One region of the Rhizobium quercicola genome, then DNA from elsewhere that is predicted to be linked to it. Evidence: predicted binding sites of a transcription regulator. Region 1 holds the regulator's gene; the other holds the start of a gene.
What was found. The regulator LexA, encoded in region 1, represses DNA repair genes until DNA is damaged. The targets are predictions, from matches to a motif close to TGTTCNNNNTGTGTTCNG.
Positions count from the first base shown of each region.

Region 2: LRX75_RS06300 (DNA recombination protein RmuC) is a predicted target of LexA. The motif match lies at 1,783-1,800, and genes of this name have one in related genera.

Region 1 covers NZ_JAJOZR010000007.1:35,772-41,226, forward strand. The annotation lists gene LRX75_RS11865 (hypothetical protein) at 1-106, shown strand, start outside; gene LRX75_RS23300 (hypothetical protein) at 212-334, opposite strand; gene LRX75_RS11870 (hypothetical protein) at 396-635, opposite strand; gene lexA (transcriptional repressor LexA) at 956-1,672, opposite strand; gene LRX75_RS11880 (single-stranded DNA-binding protein) at 1,946-2,488, opposite strand; gene uvrA (excinuclease ABC subunit UvrA) at 2,774-5,455, shown strand, end outside.
Region 2 covers NZ_JAJOZR010000003.1:237,586-243,040, forward strand. The annotation lists gene truA (tRNA pseudouridine(38-40) synthase TruA) at 1-174, opposite strand, end outside; gene fmt (methionyl-tRNA formyltransferase) at 175-1,110, opposite strand; gene def (peptide deformylase) at 1,165-1,689, opposite strand; gene LRX75_RS06300 (DNA recombination protein RmuC) at 1,833-3,068, shown strand; gene LRX75_RS06305 (ribokinase) at 3,131-4,030, shown strand; gene LRX75_RS06310 (hypothetical protein) at 4,129-4,449, shown strand; gene LRX75_RS06315 (nucleoside hydrolase) at 4,525-5,455, opposite strand, start outside.

The DNA of each region.
Region 1 (5,455 bases):
TTGCAACTACGATATGCGTTTCGAATTCGAAGAGGGTTCAAACCTCGCGACGACCGAAGACAAGCAGAACCTCTGCGAGATGGGGTCCTACACGATTCACGAGTGAGACTCTGGAAGCGCGGGACGGTGGAAGCGCTCACATGGAAACGGCGCCGATATCGTCCTTCGCAGCCAGAAATCCTCTGTATCAGCGAGCCGAGACGTCTGCGCGTCAGAGCGAGCTGGCTGCTCCAACAGTCGTCAACGGAACACTGTTGCCGAGATCGTTATTCGCATATTTGAAAACAAGGATGCTGAGGATGGATGCAAGCATCCCGACAAAAATCATGCGCATGGTATAATCCTTCGCGCTGAGCGCGCGTTTTCGATAAGAGGCGTTGTTGACCCGACGCTGATTAGGCGAAATCACCGATCCGGCCATGCTGCAGCAAAACGCGCACCGGATTGACCTCACCAACGGCCGTATTGGTCGACCGTGCGAGGGCCAAGGTTCCTGCGTGAGATGCAGCAAGCCGCTCTGCCAGAGCGCACGCCTCGTCTGCCGTACCGACACGCATCAGATCATCGCTTTGCACGAGCTCTCCCGTATGATCGTCGAAGACGATCACTTCGAAGCTGTTCAATGTTCCAGGCATGTCGGCTCCATCACGTTCGCCCGGTAAACGCCGACCTACCTACACGGTTCCATATGTTTGAGACGGTACGACCAACAAATGCGCGCTAACGTGGAGCGATGCAACATCGTCGGCTGAAAACACAGCAAACGAAAAAGCCTTGCTGCAGATTTGCTGCAGGTCTGACGTCGAACGCAAGAACAGACGACCAAACCCGTCTGCTGATCACACAACGCCGAAGGATTCTGCGGGCCTAAACCAGCGGAATCCTCCGGCGCCCAAACGTATGGACAGCGCCCACTTCTGAAACCTTATACGGAGACGCGCCGACCCCTCCCCGATTATTGGTAGCGGCGGATCAGGCCGACGAGCTTGCCCTGTACCTTCACACGCTCCGGGCCGAAAATTCGCGTCTCGTACGCCGGGTTGGCAGCCTCGAGCGCGACGGACGCGCCCTTGCGGCGAAACCGCTTCAGGGTCGCTTCCTCGTCATCCACGAGCGCAACGACGATCTCGCCGGGGCTGGCGCTATTGGCATTGCGAATGATCACGGTGTCGCCGTCCAGAATGCCCGCTTCGATCATCGAGTCGCCGCGCACTTCCAAGGCGTAGTGCTCGCCATTGCCGATCATGAAGGCGGGTACGGCGATGTCGTGCGTGTTGTTCTGAATGGCGGATATCGGCACACCCGCAGCGATGCGTCCCATCACCGGAACCGATACGCTGTTGTCGTTGCCGACCTCCGCCGTCGTCTTGGCGGCCGGTTCGACGGCCGCGTTTCCACGACTTCCCTGAATGACGCTCGGCGAGAATCCCCGCTTCGGCGGGGTCGCGGACAGATATGCCTCCGGCAGCTTGATCACCTCGAGCGCGCGGGCCCGGTTCGGCAGACGCCGGATGAAGCCGCGCTCCTCGAGCGCCGTGATCAGCCGGTGAATGCCGGACTTGGACGCGAGCTCCAGAGCATCCTTCATTTCATCGAAAGACGGGGGAACGCCCGATTCCTTCATGCGCTCATGAATGAAAATCAACAGTTCCTGTTGCTTGCGGGTCAGCATGATCAATCGACTCCAGAGTCACGAAACAAAGCAAGAACAGTGTTATATGTTCCTCATGTGTTCTGCAAGTGGCATTCTGGCCAAACCACAGCCGCCATGAGCCCGTTTCTCAGCATTCGCCCGGGCGTTGCTTTTCGCACGCCATCGTCAGCCTGAACTGTTGTCGAGAGATGTCCGTGTCCGGTCCTGTAACAGCAACGCCGCCATGAGCTTGCTCATGACGGCGTAGAAGACGAGACGACATTGTATCGGCTTGCAGCAGACCTTTGACGATCAAAATGGGATATCGTCGTCCAGGTCGCGGGAAAAGCCGCCGCCAGGTCCGCCGGTGCTGCCGCCCGATCGGGCGCCCGAGGACTGGGCCGGGCGATCGTAATCATCGCCATAGTTCGATCCGCCGCTTCCGCCGCCATAGTCCGAGCCGCCTCGACTTCCGCCGCCACCGCCGCCACTACCACCGCCATCGCGGCCGTCGAGCATCGTCAGCGTCGAGTTGAAGCCCTGCAACACCACTTCCGTGGAGTAACGGTCGTTGCCGTCCTTGTCCTGCCATTTGCGGGTCTGCAGCGCGCCCTCGAGGTATAGCTTGGCGCCCTTTTTGACATACTGCTCAACGACCTTGCACAGGCCTTCGTTGAAGACGACGACGGTGTGCCACTCGGTCTTCTCGCGCCGCTCGCCGGAGTTCCGGTCGCGCCAGCTTTCGGAGGTCGCGATGCGCAGGTTGGCGATCGGCTTGCCGTCCTGTGTCCGCCGGATCTCAGGGTCTGCCCCGACATTGCCGATGAGGATCACCTTGTTTACGCTACCAGCCATCTCTTTGTCCTGTCTCCTGAAAGCGGCCTTACGATCCGCACTGTGCCGCAAGCCTACGCTGTTGAGCGCGGCATTTCGCCCTCGCCTCGCGGCAATCCACAACAGTTTGCAAATTTGTTCTTTATTTGTTCTAGGTCTTGACTATGATGCTGTCAAGCGAGGCCACCACCGGCGCCAGAAGAGAGGCCGCCGGCCGGACGGAATTGCGGTTTCCCGAAAACGCGCCTCGACATATGAAGTAATGATCTTAAGTAAGGGCTTCGTCCCCATTCAGAGCGTCCGACCATGAGCGAATTCAAGACCATTTCGATCCGCGGTGCGCGGGAACACAATCTGAAGGGCGTCGATCTCGACCTTCCGCGCAACAAGCTGATCGTGATGACGGGCCTGTCCGGGTCGGGAAAATCGTCGCTGGCCTTCGATACCATCTATGCGGAGGGGCAGCGGCGCTATGTCGAAAGCCTCTCGGCCTACGCGCGTCAGTTCCTCGAGATGATGCAGAAGCCGGATGTCGATCTGATCGAAGGCCTTTCGCCCGCCATCTCGATCGAGCAGAAGACGACATCGAAGAATCCGCGCTCGACCGTGGGAACGGTCACCGAGATCTACGACTATATGCGCCTTCTGTTCGCGCGTGTCGGCGTGCCCTACTCGCCGGCGACGGGCCTGCCGATCGAAAGCCAGACCGTCAGCCAGATGGTCGATCGCGTTCTGGCGATGGACGAGGGGGCCCGGCTCTACATTCTCGCGCCGATGATCCGGGGGCGAAAGGGAGAGTACAAGAAGGAACTCGCGGAGCTCATGAAAAAGGGCTTCCAGCGCGTGAAGGTGGACGGCCAGTTCTACGAGATCGCCGATGTGCCCGCCCTCGACAAGAAATACAAACACGACATTGATGTGGTCGTGGATCGCCTGGTCGTACGGGGCGATATCGCCGCGAGGCTTGCCGACAGTCTGGAGACCTCGCTCCGGCTTGCCGACGGCTTGGCGATTGCGGAGTTTGCCGACAAGCCCCTGCCCGAGAAGGAGACGTCGGCCGGCGGCTCGGCCAACAAGTCGCTGAACGAGACGCACGAGCGTGTGCTGTTTTCGGAAAAGTTCGCCTGCCCTGTCTCCGGCTTCACGATTTCGGAGATCGAGCCGCGTCTGTTTTCATTCAACAATCCCTTCGGCGCCTGCCCCACCTGCGACGGCCTCGGCAGCCAGCAGAAGATCGACGAGGCATTGATCGTGCCGGAGCATGATCGGACGCTGAAGAACGGGGCGATTGCGCCCTGGGCCAAATCCTCGTCGCCCTACTACAATCAAACGCTGGAAGCGCTCGGCAAGGCTTTCGGCTTCAAGCTGAGCAACACCTGGGCTGAGCTTTCGGACGCGGCGAAGAAGGCGATCCTGCGCGGCACGGACGACAAGATCGTCTTTCAATACGCGGACGGCGCGCGCTCTTACAACACCACCAAGACATTTGAAGGCATCGTTCCCAATCTCGAGCGGCGGTGGAAGGAAACCGAGTCGGCCTGGGCGCGCGAGGAAATCGAGCGCTATATGTCGGCGGCCCCCTGCCCCGCCTGCAAGGGCTTCCGGCTGAAGCCCGAGGCGCTGGCCGTTAAGATCGATCGCCTTCACATCGGCGAGGTCACGAACATGTCGATCCGCGTCGCGCGCGACTGGTTCGAAGATCTTCCCGCCCGCCTCACGGAAAAGCAGAACGAGATCGCCGTCCGTATCCTAAAGGAAATCCGCGACCGCCTGCGCTTCCTCAACGATGTCGGTCTCGATTATCTCAGCCTTTCGCGAAATTCCGGCACGCTGTCGGGCGGCGAGAGCCAGCGCATCCGGCTCGCCTCGCAGATCGGCTCCGGCCTGACGGGCGTGCTCTATGTGCTGGACGAGCCGTCGATCGGGCTGCACCAGCGCGACAACGCCCGCCTGCTCGACACGCTGCGGCACCTGCGCGATATCGGCAACACCGTCATCGTTGTCGAGCACGACGAGGATGCGATTCTGACGGCGGACTATGTCGTCGATATCGGCCCGGCGGCCGGCATCCATGGCGGGCAGGTCGTGGCGTCCGGCACGCCGCAGGAGATCATCGATCATCCGACATCGCTGACCGGCAAATATCTCTCCGGCGACCTTTCGGTCTCGGTACCGGCCGAGCGGCGCAAGCCGAAGAAGAAAAAGGAGCTGACGGTCGTCGGTGCGCGCGGCAACAATCTGAAGAACGTCACGGCATCCATTCCGCTCGGCGTCTTCACGGCGGTCACGGGCGTGTCCGGCGGCGGCAAGTCCACCTTTCTCATCGAGACCCTCTACAAGGCGGCCGCCCGCCGCGTGATGGGTGCGCGCGAGATCCCGGCCGATCACGACCGCATCGACGGCTTCGAACATATTGACAAGTGCATCGACATCGACCAGTCACCGATCGGCCGCACGCCGCGGTCGAACCCCGCCACCTATACCGGTGCCTTCACGCCCATCCGTGACTGGTTTTCCGGCCTGCCGGAGGCGAAGGCCCGCGGCTATCAGCCGGGACGCTTCTCCTTCAACGTGAAGGGCGGGCGCTGCGAGGCCTGCCAAGGCGACGGCGTCATCAAGATCGAGATGCACTTCCTGCCGGACGTCTATGTGACCTGCGACGTCTGCCATGGCAAACGCTACAATCGCGAGACGCTCGACGTCACCTTCAAGGGCAAATCGATCGCCGATGTGCTGGATATGACGGTGGAGGAAGGCGTCGAGTTCTTCGCGGCCGTCCCGGCCGTGCGCGACAAGCTGGTGACGCTCGACGAGGTCGGGCTCGGCTATATCAAAGTCGGGCAGCAGGCGAACACCCTGTCGGGCGGCGAAGCGCAGCGCGTGAAGCTCGCCAAGGAGTTGTCCAAGCGCTCGACCGGACGTACGCTCTATATTCTGGACGAGCCGACCACCGGCCTGCATTTCCACGACGTGGCAAAGCTGCTGGAA
Region 2 (5,455 bases), on a different contig from region 1:
GCGCGCATGCACGCCGGAATCCGTGCGGCCGGCGCCGCGAACCGATACGGTCTCGCCCGTCAGCCGCAGAATGGCGCCTTCGATGGCGCCCTGTACGGAGCGGCCGTTGTCCTGGCGCTGCCAGCCGACATAGGACGTTCCGTCATATTCCACCAGAAGCCGGAAGCGCGGCATTCAGAACAGCCTCGTGCCGGCGGGAACGGGCGTGCCGCGCCGGAATTCCTCGGCCGCCAGCACCTTGCAGCCGGCCTTCTGCAGCCGCGTCAGGCGGATCGAGCCGTCACCGCAGGCAATCGTCAGGTCGTCGAAGAGGGCCGTGCCCGTCTCGCCGCCGGCCGCCTCGACCGTGGAGGCGAGAACCTTGACCCGCTCCCGCTTGCCGGCGATGTCGAGCTCGAACCAGGCACCCGGAAAGGGAGACAGGCCGCGAATGTGATCGTGGACTTCCTGCGCCGGACGGGCGAAGTCGATATGGGTTTCGCCCTTGGCGATCTTGGCGGCGTAGAGAACGCCCTCCTCGCGCTGCGGGGTCAGCGGCAGATCGTCCGCCTCCAGCTTTTCCATGGCCTCGCGCATCAGAGCCGCGCCCCGCACCATGAGCCTGTCGTGGAGCACGCCCGCCGTCATGTCGGGCGCGATGGTGACGAGGCTGGTGAGAGCCACGGGCCCGGTGTCGAGCCCCTTCTCCATCTTCATGACCATCATGCCGGTTTCCCGGTCGCCCGCCATGATCGCCCGCTGGATGGGGGCGGCTCCGCGCCAGCGCGGCAGCAGGGACGCATGACCATTGTAGCAGCCGAGCCGCGTCCCCGACAGGATCGCTTCCGGCAGGAGCAGGCCGTAGGCCACGACCACGGCCACATCGGCATCGAGCGCGCGAAAGGCCTCGCGGTCGTCGTCGGCCTTGAAATTCGCTGGCGTGCGGACCTCGATGCCGAGCAGTTCGGCCGCCTGATGCACGGGAGACTTCTGCAGGTCGAGCCCGCGCCGGCCGCCGGGGCGCGGCGGCTGGGTGTAGACGGCGACGATCGTGTGGCCGGCCTGCGCCAGCGCGGCGAGCGTCGGCACGGAGAACTCCGGCGTTCCCATGAAAATGATGCGCAGCGGCATGATGGCCTCCCTCGATAGTGCGGTCGCGCCGGCAGCCTGCGGCGGCCGCCCCGATCAGATCGCCTTCGAACCGCGGGTCTTGGCGGCCTTGGTGAATTTGCGCACGACCATTTCGCGCTTCAGCTTGGAGATATGGTCGATGAACAGCACACCGTTCAAGTGGTCGATCTCGTGCTGCAGACAGGTCGCGAGCAGGCCATCGGCGGCGATTTCCTGCTGACGGCCCTCGCGATCGAGGTAGCGCAGGGTGATGCCGGCGGGGCGCTCGACCTCGGCATAATAGTCGGGGATCGACAGGCAACCTTCCTCATAGACCGAACGTTCGTCCGTCGAGGTGAGAATCTCGGGATTGATGAAGACCTGCGGCGCCGCGTCCTCACCCTCCTTCGCAAGGTCGATCACCAGCAAACGGCGAGGCAGGCCGATCTGGATCGCCGCCAGCCCGATGCCCGGCGCGTCGTACATGGTTTCCAGCATGTCGTCGGCGATCCGGCGCACGTCGTCATCGACACGCTCGACGGGCGCGGAGATCTGGCGAAGCAGGGGATCGGGGAGGATGATGAGAGGCTTGATCGTCATGGCGTCGTGATAGCCGATCTTTTCTGGCGATGGAATTCGGGCATGGAGAATTTGCGCCGATTTTCACGCGGAAATTGCCGAGGATCAAGGGTATGTTCACGATTTGATCTGGCCTTGGCGATAAATTTCGATACAGTCCGGCCATGAACGCTCCCTGCCCCACCGATATCGTGCTTGCCGTCGCCAACGCGACCGGCCTTTCCGTGTCCGGTCTCGCCTGGCTTTTTGCGGGCGCCGCGGGTCTCGTCGCCCTTGCGATCCTTGTCGCCTTTCGTCGCCGGAGCGGCGCCAAAGCCGATACGGCACAGGAGCAGATGGCCGCGCTGATCCAGTCGCAGACGGAGATGCAGGGCCGGATCGCGGCCATCGCCGACATCTTCGGCACGCGACAATACGAACTCAACCAGTCGATCAACCAACGCATCGACGGCATGACCCAGCGCATCGGCGCCTCGATCACCGAACAGACGCGGCAGACGCACGAAAACCTGCGCACGCTGCAGGAACGTCTGGCCGTCATCGACACGGCGCAGACGAACATCCAGTCGCTTGCCAGGGACATGGCCGGGCTGCAGCAGATCCTCGCCAACAAGCAGACCCGCGGCGCCTTCGGCCAGGGCCGCATGGAAACGATCATCGCCGACGGCCTGCCACAGGGCGCCTATGTCTTCCAGGCGACGCTGTCCAACGCCTCGCGGCCGGACTGCATCATCCGCATGCCGAACGGCCAGCCGGGACTGGCGATCGATGCGAAGTTTCCGCTGGAGGCGTGGAACGCCATGCGCGCGGCACAGACGCCGGAGCTGAAACGGCAGGCATCGCTTCTCTTCCGGCGCGACATCGAGGTGCATATCAAGGATATCGCGGGGAAATATCTGATCCCTGGCGAGACGCAGGATACGGCCTTCCTGTTCGTGCCCTCCGAGTCCATCTTCGCCGATATCCACGAGCATTTCGAAAGCATCGTCCAGAAGGCGCACCGGTCGCGCGTCGTCATCGTCTCGCCCTCGCTGCTGCTCCTGTCCATTCAGGTCATCCAGGCGATCCTGCGCGACCATCGCATGCGCGAGCAGGCGCATCTGATCCAGGACGAGGTGGTGCGGCTGATGGAGGACCTTTCGCGGCTGGACGAACGGGTGCGCAAGCTGCACGGGCACTTCACCACCACGCAGAAGGATGTCGACGATATCCTGATCTCCTCCGACAAGCTGAAACGCCGCGGGGCGAAGATCGAGGCTCTCGACCTGCAGCAGGAGGGCGAAGGCGGCGCGTCTGCGAATCCTGCGGCACCCGTGCAGGGCGGTTCGCAGCCCGGTCAGACGCCCGCGCCCGGCAGCCGCATCGGCGCGCTGAAGCTGAGAGTGGTTGACGAGGACTGAAGGCGTCGGGCAGTGTCCGGCTTACACATGCCGCTCGATGCGGCGCATTCGGGAGGCATTGCATGATCACCGTTTTCGGCTCCATCAATATGGACCTTATCGCCACCACGGCGCGCCTGCCGAAACCGGGCGAAACGGTGACGGGCAACAGCTTCACCACGGCGGCGGGCGGCAAGGGCGCAAACCAGGCCCTGGCGGCGACCCGCGCCGGCGCTTCCGTGCGCATGGCGGGGGCCGTCGGCTGGGATGCCTTCGCCGAATCCGCCTTGGGCCTCATGAAGGAGGCGGGCACCGACCTGTCGCTGGTCAAGACCGCGAGCGAGCCGACGGGCACGGCGCATATCCTGGTCGGCGGCGATGGCGAAAACGTGATCGTGGTCGTTGCCAGCGCCAATGGCACCGTCAACGAGGCGGATGCGCTGGCCGCCATCGAAACGATGACGCCGCAGGATACGCTGGTGCTGCAGCTCGAGGTGCCGCCCGAAGCCGTCGAGGGTGCGCTGATCGCCGCCCGCGAGCGGGGCGTCCGCTCGATCATCAACATCGCGCCTTTGACCGGGCATGCCGCAGCGCTCGGCCGCATGGCCGATATCGTGGTGGCGAACGAAACCGAATTCGAGCGCCTGGCCGGGCGTGACCGGCTGTCGCCGGACGAGCGGCGGTCGGCGATCCGCGCGCTCAGCGCCGAAACGGGCCAGACGGTCATCGTCACGCTGGGTGCGGACGGCGTCATCGCCATGCACGAGGGTGAGATGTATACGGCGGCCGGTCTCGTGATCGAGCCTGTCGACACGGTCGGCGCCGGCGATACGTTCTGCGGCTATCTCGCAGCCGGGCTCGATGCCGGACTGCCGTTCGAGACCGCGCTGCGGCGCGCGGCCGTCGCAGGCTCGCTCGCCTGCCTGAAACCCGGCGCCCAGCCCGCCATCCCGCTCGCAAGCGCGGTGGATGCTGCCTTCTGAGGGACGTCGCGTGATCCTGAGCTCCGGCCGCGCCGGCCTGACCGGAACCAATCCTTGACCGGGGGCGTTTAGCGCTCGGTAGACAAGGAGAACCCGAAATGTCTTTCAATTCCTCCAGTGAAGATGTCAGCGCGCTTCGCGACGAAGTGGCCCGCCTGACCAAGATCGTGTCGTCGCAGAGTGCCCGCGCCTACAGCGATACGCGCGACAAGGCCGCCGAAGCCTATGATGCGGCAGCGCCCTACGCCAAGAAGGCCGTGGCACAGGTGAAGGCCGAGAGCCGCGCCGTGGCCGATGTCGCCCGCGAACACCCGACCGGCATCGCCGGCGTCGTAGTTCTCGCGACGGCGATCGGCGTGGCCGTGGGCTATATCCTCGGTTCATCGAGCGAGCCCGAGCCCCGGTCCTGGTGGCGTTAAGCGTCCGCTCGAAACCGGACATTCAGAGCCGCGCGTCCGAACAGGGCGCGCGGCTTTTCGTTGACCGCTTTCCGCTCAGAGGCGCGCCAGCCGCTCGGTCAGGAGATCGAAGAAGCCGTCCGCATCGACGTCCTTCATGACCCTGGCGTTGTGCGGGCGACCCGTCACCTGCCACCAGTCCACGACCGTCATGCCCACCGTCAGCTCCGACGTCGTCTCGATCTCGACGTTGCAGTCGCGCCCGGCAAACAGCGCGGGGCGAAGGAGATAGGCGATCACGGTCGGGTCGTGCAGCGGGCCGCCATCGCTGCCGTATTTCTCGATGTCGAAGCGCTCGAAGAAATCGAGCATTTCCGCCATGGCGACGGCGGCGGGTCGGCCGATTGCGCGGACGCGATCGACGCGCGCTTTGAGCGTCAGCACCTTGTGCGTCACGTCGAGCGGCATCATCACGATCGGCATGCCGGACTTGAAGACGATGTCGGCGGCGTCCGGATCGACGTAGATGTTGAACTCCGCGGCCGGCGTGATGTTGCCGCCCTCGAAGAAACCGCCGCCCATCATCACGAGTTCCTTCACCCGTCCCGCGATCTCCGGCGCTTTCTGCAGGGCCAGAGCGATATTGGTCAGAGCCCCCAGCGTGCAGAGGGTGACGGTGCCCGCAGGCTCGGCGCGCAGCGTCTCGACGATGAAGTCCACGGCGTGCTTGTCCTGCAGCGGCATGGTCGGCTCGGCGAGCACCGTCCCGTCGAGCCCGGTCGAACCATGCACATGCTCGGCGGTCACGAGGGTGCGCAGCAGGGGCTTTTCGGCGCCGGCATAGACCTTGACGTCCGGACGCCCCGAAAGCTCGCAGATGATACGGGCATTGCGGGCGGTGAGGCTGAGCGGCACATTTCCGGCGACCGTCGTGATGCCGACGACGTCGAGCGCTTCCGGGCTTGCGAGCGCCAGCATGATAGCGGCGGCGTCGTCCTGTCCGGGGTCCGTGTCGATGATGATCTTG